Regions from separate parts of the Acinetobacter sp. CY05 genome, predicted to be linked through region 1. Evidence: predicted binding sites of a transcription regulator. Region 1 holds the regulator's gene; each other region holds the start of a gene.

The links. The regulator PhoB, encoded in region 1, activates phosphate uptake and scavenging genes when phosphate is short. The targets are predictions, from matches to a motif close to TGTCATNAANCTGTCATAA.
Region 2: AC5YCD_RS03455 (inorganic phosphate transporter) is a predicted target of PhoB. The motif match lies at 2,162-2,180, and genes of this name have one in related genera.
Region 3: AC5YCD_RS08680 (porin) is a predicted target of PhoB. The motif match lies at 3,945-3,963, and genes of this name have one in related genera.

What each region holds. Positions count from the first base shown of each region.
Region 1 is NZ_JCAKMW010000016.1:11,824-17,836, reverse strand. It holds gene pncB (nicotinate phosphoribosyltransferase) at 1-692, shown strand, start outside; gene AC5YCD_RS11580 (sulfurtransferase) at 802-1,638, shown strand; gene asd (archaetidylserine decarboxylase) at 1,635-2,486, shown strand; gene phoR (phosphate regulon sensor histidine kinase PhoR) at 2,520-3,878, opposite strand; gene phoB (phosphate regulon transcriptional regulator PhoB) at 3,881-4,591, opposite strand; gene AC5YCD_RS11560 (TetR/AcrR family transcriptional regulator) at 4,751-5,377, opposite strand; gene AC5YCD_RS11555 (SDR family NAD(P)-dependent oxidoreductase) at 5,495-6,013, shown strand, end outside.
Region 2 is NZ_JCAKMW010000002.1:219,162-225,174, forward strand. It holds gene AC5YCD_RS03450 (hypothetical protein) at 1-459, shown strand, start outside; gene AC5YCD_RS03455 (inorganic phosphate transporter) at 498-2,114, opposite strand; gene metH (methionine synthase) at 2,502-6,013, shown strand, end outside.
Region 3 is NZ_JCAKMW010000010.1:18,422-24,434, reverse strand. It holds gene AC5YCD_RS08700 (SurA N-terminal domain-containing protein) at 1-591, shown strand, start outside; gene AC5YCD_RS08695 (DUF2797 domain-containing protein) at 626-1,498, opposite strand; gene AC5YCD_RS08690 (DUF6231 family protein) at 1,534-1,998, shown strand; gene AC5YCD_RS08685 (YidB family protein) at 2,089-2,709, shown strand; gene AC5YCD_RS08680 (porin) at 2,770-3,849, opposite strand; gene AC5YCD_RS08675 (HIT family protein) at 4,022-4,435, opposite strand; gene AC5YCD_RS08670 (YARHG domain-containing protein) at 4,461-4,730, opposite strand; gene AC5YCD_RS08665 (NAD(P)-dependent oxidoreductase) at 4,808-5,680, opposite strand; gene AC5YCD_RS08660 (alpha/beta fold hydrolase) at 5,695-6,013, opposite strand, start outside.

The DNA.
Region 1 (6,013 bases):
TGGTGTCTGATTTTGGTACGCGTCGTCGTTATAGCTTTGAATGGCAAAAGCATGTGGTACAAGAATTTCATAAAGCCGTACCGGATATTTTCCGTGGTACCAGCAATGTGCTCTTAGCCAAAGAGCTTAATATTATTCCAATTGGCACCATGGCTCATGAGTTCTTACAAGCCTTTCAAGCACTTGATGTACGTCTACGTGATTTCCAAAAGTCTGCCTTAGAAACGTGGGTACAAGAATACCGTGGTGATTTAGGGATTGCTTTAACGGACGTGGTGGGGATGGATGCCTTCTTGCGTGACTTTGATTTGTACTTTGCCAAATTGTTTGATGGTTTACGTCATGATAGTGGTGACCCTTATGAATGGGGTGATAAAGCCTATGAACATTATAAAAAGCTCAAAATTGACAGCAAAACCAAGATGCTCACTTTTAGTGATGGCTTAAATGTCGAAAAAGCATGGAAATTGCATCAATACTTTAAAGACCGTTTCCAAGTCAGCTTTGGTATTGGTACCAACTTGACCAATGACATGGGACAAACGCCGCTGAATATTGTTTTAAAGTTAGTTGAGTGTAATCGTCAGTCAGTGGCTAAAATTTCCGATAGTCCGGGTAAAACCATGACCGATAATGACACTTTCTTGGCTTATTTACGTCAAGTCTTTGATATTCAAGAACCTGACGAATAACAGACTGCTATAGCTGATTTTTTGCTAAGTTCTGGCAAAAAATCAGCATTATCATAATAAACAGCTATGCTAAGATTTTGACAGTACTGCTGTAATAACGACCATAACGATGACAAATTTAAATTTTGATTTACTCATAGAAGCTGAAGATTTAGTGCCATTTTTAGCGCATCCCCAACTGCGTATTGTCGACCTAAGCCGTCGTTCGGTCTATGAGCAACTTCATATTCCAGGTGCGGTACATCTAGCACCTAAGTTATTGGTGCGCCAGGAAGAATATGCTTCAGGTTTTTTACCCGAAGCTGAGCAATTGCAACAATTGGTTGAATTTTTACAGATTTCGCCTGAGCATCATGTTGTGGTTTATGATGATGAAGGTGGCGCATGGGCAGGGCGCTTCATTTGGAATTTGCATTGCTTAGGATTTGAAAATACCAGCCTAATCAATGGCGGCATTCATGCTTGGCTCGCAGCTGACTTACCGACCTCTTCTGAAAGCACACAAATTATACCTGTTGAAAACTTAGTTTGTGTAGAAAGTAATTTGCAGTATCAAGTCAATTACGCTGAGTTGTTACAATTGGTGCAAAATAATCAAACCCAAATCTGGGATTGCCGTACTGAAGATGAATATACTGGACTACGTTTAGCTGCGCGTCGCGGTGGACATATTCCGGGTGCATTGCATTTTGAATGGAGTACTGCCCTTAATCGGCAAAATCATCTAAAATTGCATCCTTTAGAACGCACCCAACAACGCTTAGAACATTTGGGTTTTAATCTCAATGAGCCTGTGGTGGTGTATTGTCAGTCGCATCATCGTTCTGGGTTGGCTTATATTTTAGGGCGTTTGTTAGGTTGGAATATTCGCGCCTATGATGGTGCATGGAGTGAATGGGGCAATCGCCTCGACAGTCCGATTATTACTGGAGAGTTGCCGTCTTGAGCCTCACATCACGTTTAAAACAACAGATTTTTATTAAAGCGCAAAACGTTGTACCACAGCATCAATTGTCTCGTATTGTTGGGAAATTGGCTGCTGCTGAGCATCCGTTGGTAAAAAATGCCGTGATTAGTGCTTTTAAAGCCCAATACGGTATTGATATGTCGATTGCTGAACAAAGCAATGCTTTAAAATATAAATCATTTAATGAATTCTTTACTCGTGCATTAAAAGATGGTGTGCGTGAAGTCGATCAAGATCCTCGTAGTATTGTTTCACCTGCCGATGGCGCGATTTCACAAATTGGTACTATTGTTGAAGGCGAAGTCTTCCAAGCTAAGGGGCAAAGTTTCTCAGTTGAAAAACTGATTGCTGATCCACAGTTGGCTGAACCCTTTAAAAACGGTCAATTTGCCACCGTATACTTATCGCCTAAAGATTATCACCGTGTACATATGCCATTTGCGGGGACTTTAACTGAGACCTTGTACGTGCCGGGCGAGTTATTCTCTGTCAATCAAACCACTGCAGAGAACATTCCGGGCTTATTTGCGCGTAATGAACGTATGGTGTGTTTGTTTGATACTGAGCTTGGTCGTATGGCAGTGGTGTTAGTTGGGGCCATGATTGTGGCAGGTATTGAAACTGTCGCTACCGGTAAAGTGAAACCAACAGGTCGCCTCGAGCTCAATCAGCATAATTTATTCTTAGATAAAGGCGCGGAATTGGGGCGTTTTTATTTAGGTTCAACCGCTGTAGTATTATTTGAAAAAGATAAGATGCAGTGGGATGCAGCATTTACTGCAAACTCTGCGGTAGAAATGGGCAAGCCTTTAGGGCATCGCCTCTAAAGAACTAAAAATCCCTCAATGTGAGGGATTTTTTTAAAGCATTTTATAAAGACGATCTTTAGGGAAAACCACTTTAAATAATGAGCCTTTATTCTCTTTAGATTCAATTTCTAAATGCGCGTTATGTTGCATCAGTACATGTTTAACAATCGCTAGACCTAAACCTGTACCACCTGTTTGGCGGCTACGAGCACTATCCACGCGATAGAAACGTTCCGTTAGGCGTGGTAAATGTTTAGGGTCAATACCAATACCGGTATCTTGCACGCTAAAGTAGCCATTTTCGCCATCATCATGCCAACCAATAGTCACCGTGCCACCTTTAGGTGTGTATTTAATGGCATTGGTAATAAGGTTGGTAAAAGCGCTGGCCAGCTCCATATCTGAGCCTAATAAGTCGCAATGACTGTCGATGTCTAAATTTAGAGTATGTCCATAATCTACATTGTAAGCTTGAGCATCATCAAACAATTGATTCATTAAATTAGGCATATCAATAATTTGATTTTTCACAATATTTTTATCATTTTCTAAACGTGATAATAACAACAAATCATTGACTAGAGCATTCATTCGTCGTGTTTGTGATTGCATTTGCTCAAAGGCACGTTTCCAACGCGGATTAATATCTTCTTGGTCGGTAAAGGTTTCGATATAGCCACTGAGCACTGTTAAAGGGGTGCGTAATTCATGTGAAATATTATCGACAAAGTCTTTACGCATTTGCTCAAGATTATGCATTCGCGTCACATCATAGGCCACCAATAAACGACTTTCACCACCAAAACGGGTCATTTTGACTTGAACATAATGATCTTCAAATACTGATGATTTCATTTTTAGACCATCAGGTGCATCGTCAATATGATGAAAATATTCAATAAATACCGGTTGGCGCAAAATCGTTAAAATATTACGTCCACGATCTAGACTTTGAATCCCTAATAATTTTTCTGCAGCAGGGTTCCACCATTCAATCTGATGACTTTCATCAATTAACACCACCGCTTCTTGTAGAGCAACCAGTGAGGATTGAGCACGATCAATTAAACCTACCATTTCAGCTTGTACAATACGCTCTTGGCGCTGGGCACGGTAGACATTAAATAATAATGCACCCCAAATTCCATCTAGGTTTGGTGGTACATCATAAGGATGATTGGAAATCCAATCATTGACCAAATACAGTGAGCGCATTTGTAAGGCAAAAAATAGCCCAAATGCGACCAATAAACACGGACCTAAATATCCCGTACCAAAGCCAATAAATGCGGCAATAATTAAGAAAAATGCCAACAAACGTAAATCTTGTTTGGCAAATGCCCATAAGCTGCTATAGCGGAATTTTCTATGTTCGCGCGCAATCTCAGGGACAGGATAGGGTTCGTACATAATTAACCTGCAGCAGCATCTGCACGAGTAGAAAAGCGATAGCCTGTGCCGCGTACAGTTTGTACATAACGATCGGCAGCGAATGGCTCTAAAATTTTACGCAAACGACGGATATGCACATCAATGGTACGGTCTTCGATATAGACGTTACCGCCCCATACTTGATCAAGGAGCTGAGCACGTGTGTAAGCACGCTCTGGGTGCGTCATAAAGAAGGCCAATAAACGATATTCTGTTGGCCCCATCTCCAAAATCGCGTCACCAAAGCTCACACGTTGGCTCACCGGATCAAGGACTAAACCATTGGCATCAATTGGCTTTTCACCGCTTAAGGCATTGGCACGGCGTAGTACGGCTTTAATGCGTGATACCAATTCTCGGGTAGAAAAAGGTTTGGTCATATAGTCATCAGCGCCAGCATCTAAACCTTGCACTTTATGATCTTCTTCACCACGTGCGGTGAGCATAATGACAGGAATTTCTGCCAAGCTTTCATCACGTTTTAAACGACGACATAGGTCTACACCGCTGACACCACCTGGCATCATCCAATCTAATAGGATGAGCGCGGGACGTTGATCGACAATCATTTGATGAGCTTGTTTGGCATCTTCTGCTTGTAAGCACTGGAAGCCTGCCATATCTAAAGCCGTGTGGAGCATTTCGCGAATCGGCAATTCATCGTCGACAATTAAAATGTAGTCATCTTTCACAGCGCAATATCCTATTTTTTAATCACGGTTTATGACAGGCTTATTACAAAGACTAATTATGACAGTATCATTGCAAAAAGATAGGCTGCCATGTTTTTAGTAAAAAAATGTGACAGTTTTTTGACGCTTTTTGAATACAATAGAGTTATTTTACGCGCCCTAAAGGGTCTGCATCGGACGGCTAAATTGTCGAAAGCCCAGTTCGCAGCTGCTAAGTACATCATCTAAAGTTGCTTTAAAATCAGTCATTACCCAACGAATAGCAATATGGGTAACGTAACCGTTAATCCCCGTGGCAATCCATGAGAATTCTTGTTCATTAAAATTGTAATCTGGCTGTAATACACGTAACAAGCGTTGCACGATAGTTTCAAAACGTTGCATGGTTTGGCGGATATTGGCTTGTTGATGGAGCTCTTGTACCAACATGGCATCAATATAAATAATACGTGCCATAGTAGGACGTTGTTTTAAACAAGATAAAAAGGCCAGTAACCCGGCACGTAGCATTTTTTCCGCTTCAACTTCTTGCTCAATGGCTTGGATCACATTGTTTTGCAATTCAGAAATGAGTTGCACAAAGATGGCTTGAAACAAAGCATCACTTTTTTTAAAAGACTCATAAAAATAACGTTCGCTCAGGCCAGCGGCCACGCAAATATCTTTGACTGTGACTGCAAAAAAACCAGATTGACCATAACAATCAATGCCGGCTTGAATCAGTTTTTGGCGACGTAAGGCTTTACGTTCAAGAAGAGATAAGCCTTTAAATTGACTGCTTGGCATAGTGAACTGTGTGACTAGAAGTAAATGGAGTGTGTCATTGAAGTTTACAAGCTGCAGTAAGCAATTGTAAGAAAAATGCGATTTCTTATAAGATGAGACTTATTTACGGCACATTACATGAAAACATTTCATAATAAAGTAGCAGCCATTACAGGAGCGGGTTCTGGGATCGGTCAGCAACTGGCCATTCTATTGGCCAAGCAAGGCTGTCATTTGGCCTTAAGCGATATTCATTTATCAGCTTTAGAGGCAACACGTCAGCAGATTGAAGCCAAAGTCAAAGTTACTCTAGCGCAGGTAGATGTTTCACAACAAAGTGAAGTGGCAGCTTGGGCAGATCAGGTAGAAAAGCAGCATGGCAAAGTGAACCTGATTTTTAATAATGCTGGTGTGGCACTCGGTTCAACGATTGAAGGTGCCAGCTACGAAGAACTCGAATGGATTATGGGGATTAATTTTTGGGGAGTAGTGTATGGCACCAAAAGTTTTTTACCATTAATTAAAAAAACGCATGATGGACATGTGATTAATCTGTCGAGTGTATTTGGTTTAACCGCGCAGCCCACCCAAGCAGGCTACAACGCGAGTAAATTTGCGGTACGTGGTTTTACCGAAGCTTTACGCCAAGAATTGGAT
Region 2 (6,013 bases), on a different contig from region 1:
CAAAAGTACGGTATAAGTGACTGTCTGGTGATTGAGCAAGGGCCAAACTATGCCTTAGCCAAACGCTTACAACAATGGCGTGCCACACTGGCACGCAGTCAGGGTCAAGTGGTCAGTATTAATATTGCCCCATCTACCACCACCCATTCTGTGGTGAAAAATCCGCTCCTCAAAGCCGCTTTTGATGGCGCACAATTATTTGATGTTGAAGCATTTGCACCTGAAACCACCAACGCATTAATGGCAGCACTTTGGGTACATGATTTACGTCATGCTCATTCTGTGGCACAGCCAACCACCGAGCTTCCACATCCTTTAGAACTGATGATGTCTGGTGCCAACCATGGCGGTTTATGGCGTGTGCCTTATTTGGCGCGCACTGCACTGCCTTTGGCTGCCGTATATGGTATGGCCAAGTCCAAATTACCGCTTAAACTGCTGAGCAAATTAAAGCCATAAAAAAACGCAGCCTTGGCTGCGTTTTTTTATGCTTAAGCTTAGAAGACTTTAAGCAATAACCAATACAACACACCTGATAAACAGATGGTTGCAGGTAGCGTAAAGATCCATGCCGACAGAATAGTTTTAACGGTATTAAAGTTTAAACCTGACTTATTGGCCACCATGGTACCTGCCACCGCAGAATTTAAAACATGTGTAGTCGACACTGGCATACCAAAGCCATCTGCTGCTGCAATGGTTGACATTGCCACCAGTTCAGCTGACATGCCTTGACCATACGTCATATGGTTTTTACCAATACGCTCACCTACTGTGACCACAATACGCTTCCAACCGACCATGGTTCCCAGACCCAATGCCAAGGCAACCGCCACTTTGACCCAAGTTGGAATGTATTGTAAGAATGAATCAAGGTTGTCGCGGTATTCATCCACGGTTTTTTCTTGGGCTGCCGTCATGGCCGGCAAAGCTTCCGCTTTATCCAAACGTTTGAAGGCTGTGGTGCTTAAATACATGTCATTACGGAATTCAGACACCAACTCTTCTGGTACATCTTTAATGTTGTTATAGCTACCTACTTTTTCACCCAAGTGATCGGTTAGGCTAGCTAAAGCCGGCACCACTTCAGGTGTAATTTCTTTGGTTTGTACATATTGCGTGATGATGGCACGTGCCTTTTCATCGGCAATATCTTCATGATTTGGATAAATGAGATCTGCTGTTTGTGCAGATAGCTGCCCGAAGGATTGCATATGCGCGCTATCGACATTTTTATTGAGCGAATACGCCAGCGGCACACAGCCAATTAAAATCAGCATGATTAAACCCATACCTTTTTGACCATCGTTTGAACCGTGGGCAAAACTCACACCGGTACAAGTAAAGATCAAAATAGCACGAATTAAAGGCGGTGGTGGCTTATTCCCTACAGGCGGTTGGAATAATTCCATTTGTTTCTTAAAGATTTTTTTCACCAATAAGAACAACACTGCCGCAAAAGCAAAACCAATTAACGGTGAGAATAACAGGGCTTTACCCACTTTCATCACCTGTTCCATATCTACACCTGATGCACCGCTACCTGCGTGCAAGATGTAGTTCATGATCCCAACCCCTAAGATCGAACCAATTAAGGTGTGCGAACTTGAAGCCGGAATACCTAAGAACCATGTGCCTAAGTTCCATAAAATGGCGGCAATCAGCATGGCAAAGACCATGGCAAAACCAGCACCTGAACCGACATTCATAATCAATTCGACAGGTAATAAGGCAATAATACCGTAGGCGACCGCACCACTTGCCACCATAACCCCTAAGAAGTTACAAAAACCCGCCCACATCACTGCCACAGGTGCCGGTAATGCATTGGTATAAATTACGGTTGCAACTGCGTTGGCGGTATCATGAAAGCCATTGACGAATTCAAAGCTGAGCGCAATAAATAAGGCGCTGGCCAATAAAATCACCGTATATAGCCCCAATGCCGGAACATGAGCTAAATCTGCAGACAATTGAAAGCCAATATAAATTAGCGTAGAAACAATCAGAGTCAAAAACACCGGCATAAAGAATTTCGGTGTCGGCACATGAACATTGGTCGACTGATCAGCCGAATGTTGTGCTGAGTCTTGGGGAGTTGGATTAGAATTCATGCAAGCAGGAATAGAGGATTCAAGGATCCCCATATTGTTCAATTAAATTATGACAATTATATGACAAAGAGACCCTGATCGCAGGCTATTTTAACTGCAATTGCTTGGTTTTGGTCGGTGGCGTACACATTATCGTCAAATAATGATCAAGATTTACAAGCGAGCATGATTTTTGGTCCTATCAATTAATAATGTACTGCACTCGTTGAAAGCACAGTTTTGATTTTTATTTAATCTAAGCAATAAATATGACAACAACATGAAAAAATTTCATTTCTTTGTATTTTCTGCATAACAATTCAACTGCTTAATTTGAATACTGCTTAATTTATAGCGAAGTCTGCTAATATATTGTCGATTTTCTATTCCATCGGATTGGGGTTTTGTATGTCCACACTCGCCACATTAAAAGAGCTTCTTGCCAAGCGCATCCTGATTATTGATGGTGCAATGGGCACCATGATTCAACGTCACAAACTCGAAGAAGCCGACTACCGTGGTGAACGCTTCGCTGACTGGGCATCTGACCTTAAAGGCAATAATGACCTTTTGGTGCTCACTCAGCCACAAATTATTCAAGGCATTCATGAAGCGTATCTTGAAGCGGGTGCGGATATTATTGAAACCAATACCTTTAACGGTACCCGTGTGTCGATGTCTGATTACCACATGGAAGATTTGGTTCCAGAAATTAATATTGCTGCTGCTCGTCTTGCTAAAGAAGCGTGTGCAAAATACTCAACGCCTGAAAAACCACGTTTTGTAGCAGGTGTACTTGGGCCAACATCACGTACAACCTCAATTTCACCAAATGTAAATGACCCTGCCTTCCGTAATATTACGTTTGATGAATTAAAAGAAAACTACATCGAATCGACTAAAGCGTTGATTGAAGGTGGTGCGGACATCATCCTCATCGAAACCGTATTTGATACGTTAAATGCTAAAGCTGCAATTTTTGCAGTCAAAGAAGTGTTTAAAGAGTTGGGCTATGAACTGCCAATTATGATTTCAGGCACGATTACTGATGCTTCAGGTCGTACTTTAACAGGTCAAACCGCAGAAGCATTCTGGAACTCCATGCGCCATGCAGAGCCACTCTCTATTGGCTTTAACTGTGCGCTGGGTGCGGATGCAATGCGCCCACACGTCAAAACCGTGTCTGACGTTGCCAACACCTTTGTTTCAGCGCATCCAAACGCAGGCTTACCTAATGCCTTTGGTGGTTATGATGAAACGCCTGAGGAAACAGCAGCATTTATTAAAGAGTTTGCAGAAAGTGGTCTAATCAACATCACAGGTGGTTGTTGTGGTACCACGCCTGACCATATCCGTGCCATTGCACAAGCGGTTGAAGGCATTGCGCCGCGTCAAATTCCTGAAATCGAACCTGCGTGCCGTTTAAGTGGTTTAGAGCCATTTAACATCACTAAAGATTCATTGTTTGTGAACGTCGGTGAACGTACCAACGTGACAGGTTCTAAAAAATTCTTACGTTTAATTAAAGAAGAAAATTTTACCGAAGCTTTAGATGTTGCACGTCAGCAAGTTGAAGCAGGTGCACAGATCATCGATATCAACATGGATGAAGGCATGCTTGATTCGCAAGGTGCGATGGTGCATTTCTTAAATCTCATTGCATCTGAACCTGATATTTCACGTGTGCCTATTATGCTTGACTCTTCTAAATGGGAGATTATTGAAGCAGGCTTAAAATGCGTACAAGGTAAAGCGGTGGTGAACTCAATTTCCTTAAAAGAAGGTTATGACGAGTTTGTAGAACGTGCGCGTCTGTGCCGTCAATACGGTGCGGCTGTCATTGTCATGGCATTTGATGAAAAAGGTCAGGCTGATACCGCAGAACGTAAAAAAGAAATCTGTAAGCGTTCTTATGATGTGTTAGTAAATGAAGTCGGCTTCCCTGCTGAAGACATCATCTTTGACCCGAACGTGTTTGCGGTGGCAACAGGGATTGAAGAACACAACAACTACGGTGTGGACTTTATTGAAGCAACCGGTTGGATTAAACAAAACCTTCCACATGCAATGGTATCGGGCGGTATTTCTAACGTATCGTTCTCTTTCCGTGGTAACGAGCCTGTACGTGAAGCCATCCATGCGGTGTTCTTGTATCACGGTATTCAACAAGGCTTAACCATGGGCATCGTCAACGCAGGTCAGCTTGCAATTTATGATGACATCGATGCCGAGCTTAAAGAAGCGGTTGAAGATGTGGTGATGAACCGCAACCAAGGTGAAAGCGGTCAAGACGCGACTGAAAAACTTTTAACGGTTGCAGAAAAATATCGTGGTCAAGCAGGTGCACAAAAAGCTGAAGAAAACCTTGAGTGGCGTAATGAGAGCGTTGAAAAACGTCTTGAATATGCATTGGTTAAAGGCATCACCACGTATATTGATGAAGATACCGAAGAAGCACGTTTAAAATCTGCACGTCCTTTAGATGTAATTGAAGGGCCACTCATGGCAGGTATGAACGTGGTCGGTGATTTGTTCGGTTCGGGCAAAATGTTCTTACCACAGGTGGTAAAATCTGCACGTGTGATGAAACAAGCCGTTGCGTGGTTAAATCCATTTATCGAAGCTGAAAAAACTCAGGCTGAAGCAAAAGGTAAAATCTTACTTGCAACGGTAAAAGGCGACGTACACGACATCGGTAAAAATATCGTGGGTGTAGTTTTGGGCTGTAACGGTTATGACATCGTTGACCTTGGCGTGATGGTGCCTTGCGAGAAGATTCTTCAAACTGCGATTGATGAAAAAGTCGATATCATTGGTTTATCAGGCTTAATCACACCGTCATTGGATGAAATGGTGTTTGTTGCCAAAGAAATGCAACGTAAAGGCTTTAACATTCCACTGATGATTGGTGGTGCAACTACATCGAAAGCGCATACTGCGGTGAAGATTTCACCACAATATCAAAATGATGGCGTGTTCTATACGGCTGATGCTTCACGTGCTGTGGGTGTAGCAACACAACTTCTTTCTGCTGAAATGAAGCCAAAATTGATGGCAGATTACCAAGCAGATTATGAAAAAATCCGTGAGCGTTTAGCCAACAAACAACCGAAAGCTGCCAAACTGTCTTATGCAGACTCAATTGAACATGGCTTTAAGATTGATTTTGCTAAAAACGCACCTGTTAAGCCAAACTTTATTGGTTCGCAAACCTTTACCAACTATCCATTAGACACCTTAGTTGAGTATTTTGACTGGACACCATTCTTTATCTCTTGGAGTTTGGCGGGTAAATTCCCTGCAATTTTAACAGATGAAGTGGTAGGCGAAGCTGCGACTGATTTGTACAACCAAGCACAAGAGATGTTAAAAGACATCATCGAAAATAAACGCTTTGACGCACGTGCAACCTTTAACCTCTACCCTGCAAACCGTGTTGCGGCGGATACTGTTGCAGTCACCGATGAAAATGGTAATGTGACGCATCGCTTTAACCATATCCGTCAGCAGTCTGACAAAGTAACAGGTAAAGCCAACTTCTCGCTTGCTGACTTTGTTGCGCCTAAAGATGTGGCTCAGGATTATTTGGGTGGCTTTACGGTTTCAATCTTTGGTGCGGAAGAACTGTCGCAAGAATATAAAGCCAAAGGTGATGACTATAATGCCATTTTAGTACAAGCCTTAGGTGACCGTTTTGCCGAAGCCTTTGCCGAGCATTTACATGAACGAATCCGTAAAGAATTCTGGGGTTATCAAGCTGATGAAAACTTATCTAATGATGAGCTGATTAAAGAGAAGTATGTCGGGATTCGTCCTGCACCGGGCTACCCTGCTTGCCCAGAGCACTCTGAAAAAGCGCCTTTATTTGACTGGTTAGGCTCAACTGACAAGATTGGTACGCAACTGACCAGCAGCTTTGC
Region 3 (6,013 bases), on a different contig from region 1:
TTAAGTACCCAACATCCAGTACTCAGTGATCCGAGTGTTAAAGGTAAATTATTTAACACGGATGTACAAAATGGTGATCGTAATGCCTCAAGTAGCATTCAGCTAGCGAATGGCGATGTGGCTTGGGTTAAGGTACGTAATTACCACGCGGCAGGCGTACAAAGCTTGACTGAAGCTAAACCACGAGTTAAAGCTACTTTGCTTGAGAAAAAAGCAGCAGCTGCCGCAACTGCAAAAATTCAAGCTGCACTCAATGAATTTAAAACTCAGCCAGCGGCACAGGTTCTTGCTAAACAGCAAATCAATTTTGTAGATGCAGGCACCTTTGCGCGTTCGCAAGGTCTGTTAAAACGTGATGTAGAACGTGCGGCATTTAGTGTGTTGCCACCCAAAGATGGTCATTGGTCAGTGACCACTGCGACCTTACCTAATGAGTTAATTGTGGTGGGTGTATCTAAGGTACAAAAAAGTGCAGAAGCTTTAGCGCCAGAAGCGGTGCAAGAGCTTACGAGTTTGTATCAAAAATTGCGTGCTGAACAAGAGTTAGATGACTACACCCGTTATCTTAAATCTAAAGCAAAAATTAAATAACAATAAAAAAAACCAGCCGACGGGCTGGTTTTTTTTATTCGCTACGAATGGTAATTTCGTAACCCGTATATTTACGAATATTAATTACGCCATTATCTAAAATTAAATATTGGCCTTTGATGCCCTGAAGCTTGCCACGAATCTTTGGGGTCTTGTCTAAGTTATGTGACTTAATTTTTTCAGGATAAGCAGTCACAGGATAAACAAACTCACGCGGGCGTTCTTGTTCTAAAATTTCAACACCTTCGTTAAAATCGAGGCTCATACTAAATTCATCACGAATCAGTTCAATTTGAGGAGCAAAATCATCCAAAAGTTGATCACGAACCTCAATCAGATCAAGCTTCGGTGCCTCACCTTTTAGCAATTTACGCCAATCTGTTTTATCAGCGACTTCAGCGGCAAACATCACTTCTAACTGACCGGATAAACGACGTGAACCGACTTGCATAATTGGCAGTGCTTGCGTGGCACCTTGATCGAGCCAACGTGTTGGCATTTGTCCCAAGCGGGTGATACCCACTTTCAGTGCACTTGAATTGGCTAAATACACAATATGTGGCTGGAAACAAACCTCTTGCGCAAATTGTTCCTCACGGCAAGTACCTAGATGATAGTGACATGTTTCAGGCTTCATAATGCACATATCGCATGAGGCTTTGGTTTTAAAACATTTAAAGCAATGCCCTTGCGAATAAGACTTAGGTGTTTTGCTACCACAAGATACACAGTAAATATGACCACTCCACTCGAGCTCTAGCTCTTGGCCTAATACAAATGGTAGATCAATTTGTGTGCGATTTAGAATAAATTTATATTCAACATTTGCCTTGTGTGTTTGTTGATCAGTTACACTAGTGTCTTGAAGACCGGCATGCATTTTATGGCAAATGCCTTGATATTCCATATAAATACTCACTGAATGAAAAAGAGGATGTGCGCATGGCTGAGGACAGTGTCATCACGTTAATGTTAGACGATTTATCCAAGGAGCAGCCGATTACCACAGCCTTATGTTTAGGGCAGGACTTAAGCCAAATTGCCCCTAAACTTGATTGGCAATATTTTAACGTATCCGAATTTTTAAATCTGCCTTTTCAAAAACGTTATGACGTGGCATTGGTAATTTTAAATAGCCCTGAGATGCAGTTACTCAACGAACAGCAACAAGCACAATTGTTAGTCAAACTGCGTGACTTAATGGCTAAACGTATTGTGTTGGTCAGCGCTTTAAGTCAAGAAAAATCATTACGTGCTTTAGGTTTTACCCAGCTCATAGATAAAACCACCCATATACATGATTTTGCTTTATGGCAGTTTAATATTTTAACTTATAAGCATGTACCTGATTGGTTTAACTCTAAATTTTGGGCTAATCCTGAAAATTGGGATAAATTTCGTTGGTAAGCTTGCAAATTTTAACAAAGCACCCAAGGAAAAAACCAACAAAATACGTATGCTGAAAGAGAGGAATTTAACAATAACTAGGCAATTCATATGACAAATTTAAGTAATATCGTCGAGATTCTGGCAAAACAAGCTTTAGGTGGCAATCAGCAACACAACCAACAAAACGGTTTGGGGGGTATTTTAGGCAGTGTCTTAGGTCAGCTCGGTGGCCAACAAACTCAAAATAAATCACAAGGTGGCTTGGGTGGTATTTTAGGCAGTGTGCTCGGTCAATTAGGTGGGCAACAGCAACCCCAAGTGCAGCCGCGCAGTAATGCTGGCTTTTCTGGTGGCGGTAAAACCTTATTAATTGCGGTATTACCTCTGGTATTGGCTTGGATTCAAAAACAAGGTGGTTTACAAGGTGCTCTGGATAAATTACGCGGCCAAGGCTTAACCTCACAAGTCGACGATTGGGTCTCTACAGGAGAAGGTGCCAATGCTAGCGTGAATCAACAGGCGGTACAAAACCTATTTGATGACCAAGACGTTGAACAAGTGGCTCAACAAGTACATACCGATAAACAAGATGTGTATGGGGCAATTTCTCAAGTCTTACCAGAGATTATTGATTCGCTTACACCACAAGGTGAGCAGACCAGTAAACAAGAAGCCAATGATGATATTCAGCAAGTGCTTAACTTGGTATCTGGTTTCTTAAAACGTTAACAGGCAATAAAAAAGACCAGATCATGATCTGGTCTTTTTAATATAAAGTGGACTAAAGGCTTAGAAGTCGTAACGCATACCGACCGATAAACCTAATGCTGTTTCGCCTGCAGCATTCACACCTTGATCTTTACTTGGTTTGTTACTACGTGCTTGAGACCACGGCGTTAAGTTAGCGTTGTCATCGTTCATAACTGCAGCAACGTTGCCATACATACGTAACTGGCTGTCAAAGCGATGTTCTAGACCTAAAGCAAGTAGGGTTGAGTTGCTATCATCGCTATCCACTTCACGGTGGAACACTTGACCACGTAATGAAGTTTTTGGTGCAAATTTATAATCTGCAGCGACCCCTAATACATGTGCATCAGCATTGACACCCACATCATTGTCATGAGTAGTAAATTGGTATAAACCGCCAACATTTAAAGTTGGTGTAAGTTTATAACTTGCTGCAAGTCGTACACCATCACGCTCACCTTGGCTGACATCTTCTTCATAATGCTCATAGGCTGCAGCAAAATCAAATTTTTCAGCTTTATAGTTTAAGCCTAAGTCATAGGCTTTGGATTTTTCGTTATTATCTTCGATTGTCTCATCAGCAATCATGGTGCCATTATGTAAAGACAATGCAGCTTTGGCAGTAAAACCACCCGCAAATTTTGGTGATTGGTATTCAATCGTGTTTGGATTACGCTCATCAAAACGGTGATTATAAGCACGGGTAACGTTACGTAAATCACCGACTTGGTCACCAAAATAGTTGACAGGATTACGCGCTGCTTTAAATGGTGAGTCAAAACGACCGACTTTAACTTGACCAAAATTACCTTTTAAGCCAACAAAGGTATCACGTGTTGAGAAATCAACAGAATCTTTAGAGTCTTCTGAACCACTGGCAAAGTTAATTTGTTGTTCGATCTGAGCAAAGGCACTTAAATCTTCATTGACTTTGTGTTCAACTTTAAAACCTAAACGTGATGAATTTGAAGATAAGCCTACTTCGTTATAGTCTTTACCATCGTCAAGATAATCTAAAGAAACGTGTGCACGACCATAAATTTTAATATCAGCTGCCATTGCTAAGGCTGGTGTAAAAAGTGTTGCCCCAATTGCCAGTGCACAAAGTGTTTTGTTCATTGTTTGCTCCAGTAAAGAACTGAGCAGTAAGGAATATTTACTGCGCTTTATTGGGGCTCAGTATTGTCAAAAAATAAGACAATTCGATGAACAAATGATTGCAATTTGATGACGATTCACAAAAATAGGCACAAAAAAAATGGAGCGGACACGCTCCATTTTTTATTTACAGTTAAAGTGCTGCTTTAATTTTGTCAGCTAAAGCCTGAATTTGAACTTGATCACCCATAACAGCGCCATGTTTACCCAACTCATGAATTGAACTTGGAATGAGGTGGAAATGCACATGGGGCACAGTTTGACCAGCAGAAGCACCAGAGAGTTGCATTAACACTATACCTTTGGCATCTAAGGCTTTTTCGATGGCTTTGGCAACTTTTTGCACGATTTGAATGGTATAGGCTGCAACTTCAGGATCTAAGTCTAATAAGGTGACAGCAGGGCACTTTGGAATTACCAAAGTATGACCTTCTGCTTGGGGCATAATATCCATAAATGCCAAGACTTGATCATCTTCATAGACTTTAATTGCAGGTAATTCACCACGTAAAATGCGGGCAAAAATATTTTGATCATCGTAAGCCATGATTGTTCCTTAAAGATTGCTGTAATTATTTACAGTTCAATTCTTTCTGTTTTTGCTTAATTTGGTCAAGACGTTGTTGCTCTTTTTCTGAGAACTTCGGCTCTTTATTTAAATTACAGTTTTTACCATCAAAGCGTGCTTGTTTGGCAGGGTCCTTAAAGCAAAACCCTTTAGAAGCATAAATCACATCATGATCATCTTGCAGCTTTTGGCATTGTTGCTCATTCGCATTGGCATGCGTTGCAGCCAACAGAGTCATAAAACTTGCGATCGCTGCAATGGTGAATTTCATCATGTTGATATTCCTTCATGAATTAAATGATGTATAACTCTAATATTGGGGCACTGGCTTTAAAACACAATGACTAAAGCTTACTCGATTGTAATTTTATTCCAAGTTTCATACAGGTGAGCCAGAGTGGAAAAGTCACTTGAACTGTTGGTTTGATTACTCGCTGCTTGAACGAGACTTTGTGTTTGGGCAGTGATGGGCGCTGAAAGCTGAGCCTGACGCACTAAGTCTAAGGCAATGCCTGTGTCTTTTGCCAACAAAGGGAGAGCAAATGTGAGTGGAAATTCGCGATTAAGCACCCGTTGCGGTAGTACACTTTCGGTAACACCACTTTTACCACTTGAAGCGTTAATACAAGCTAAAGCGCCGTTTAGGTCTACCCCATGCGCTTTTAAGGTACTAAAACCTTCTAAAGCAGCACATAGGTTTACGGCCATCAGCATGTTGTTTACGGCTTTGACTGCAAATCCCGCGCCTGACTCACCCACATGTTGAATCAGTTCACCAAAACATTCAATCGCAGGTAGGGCCCGCTCAAAGTCTTGTCTATCACCGCCAATCATCACGGTTAGTGTGCCTTTCTCAGCACCAATAGTTTGACCAGATACAGGGGCATCTAAAAAACCGATGCCTTGGGCTTTTAAACGTTGGTGCAACAGGCGCGCGCTGTCAGGTACTCCACTGGTACAGTCCACCCAAATTGAACCTGACCTTAAGCTCACGCTATCTAGCAGGTGTATCACATCTTGACTGGTCGGGAGGCATGAAAAAATTACATCGGCTTGTACAGCTTGGCTTAATTCAACCGCCTGTGAGCCATATTCAGCCGCATGTTGTTCGGCTTTGGAAAAGTTACGGTTCCACACCCACACCTGATCAAATTTTTTGACTAAGTGTGCTGCCATACGGTAGCCCATTGCCCCTAAACCAATGAATGCAACGGATTGAATCATGCGAATACCCTTTTTTAGATCTGTGTCGAACGTTGTGTCAGCCAAGCCGCCATCTGTGGCCAAAATTCCTTGGCTGTATTTTGGTTAGACATAATACCCATATGTCCACCCGGAATGAGAGTAAACGTGACATCTGTGCTGCTTGTCAATTCGCATAAAGGCGCAACCGCTTTGGCGGAGACCAATTGATCGCGCAAACCCGCGCCCACCAAGAGATTGCAGTGAATATTTTTTAAATCGATAAGTTTATTGTTTAAGTGAATATGACCGTTTTTGAGTGGGTTTTGCAGCCAAATATTGAGCATCATATCTTGGTTAATTCCACCAGGGTAA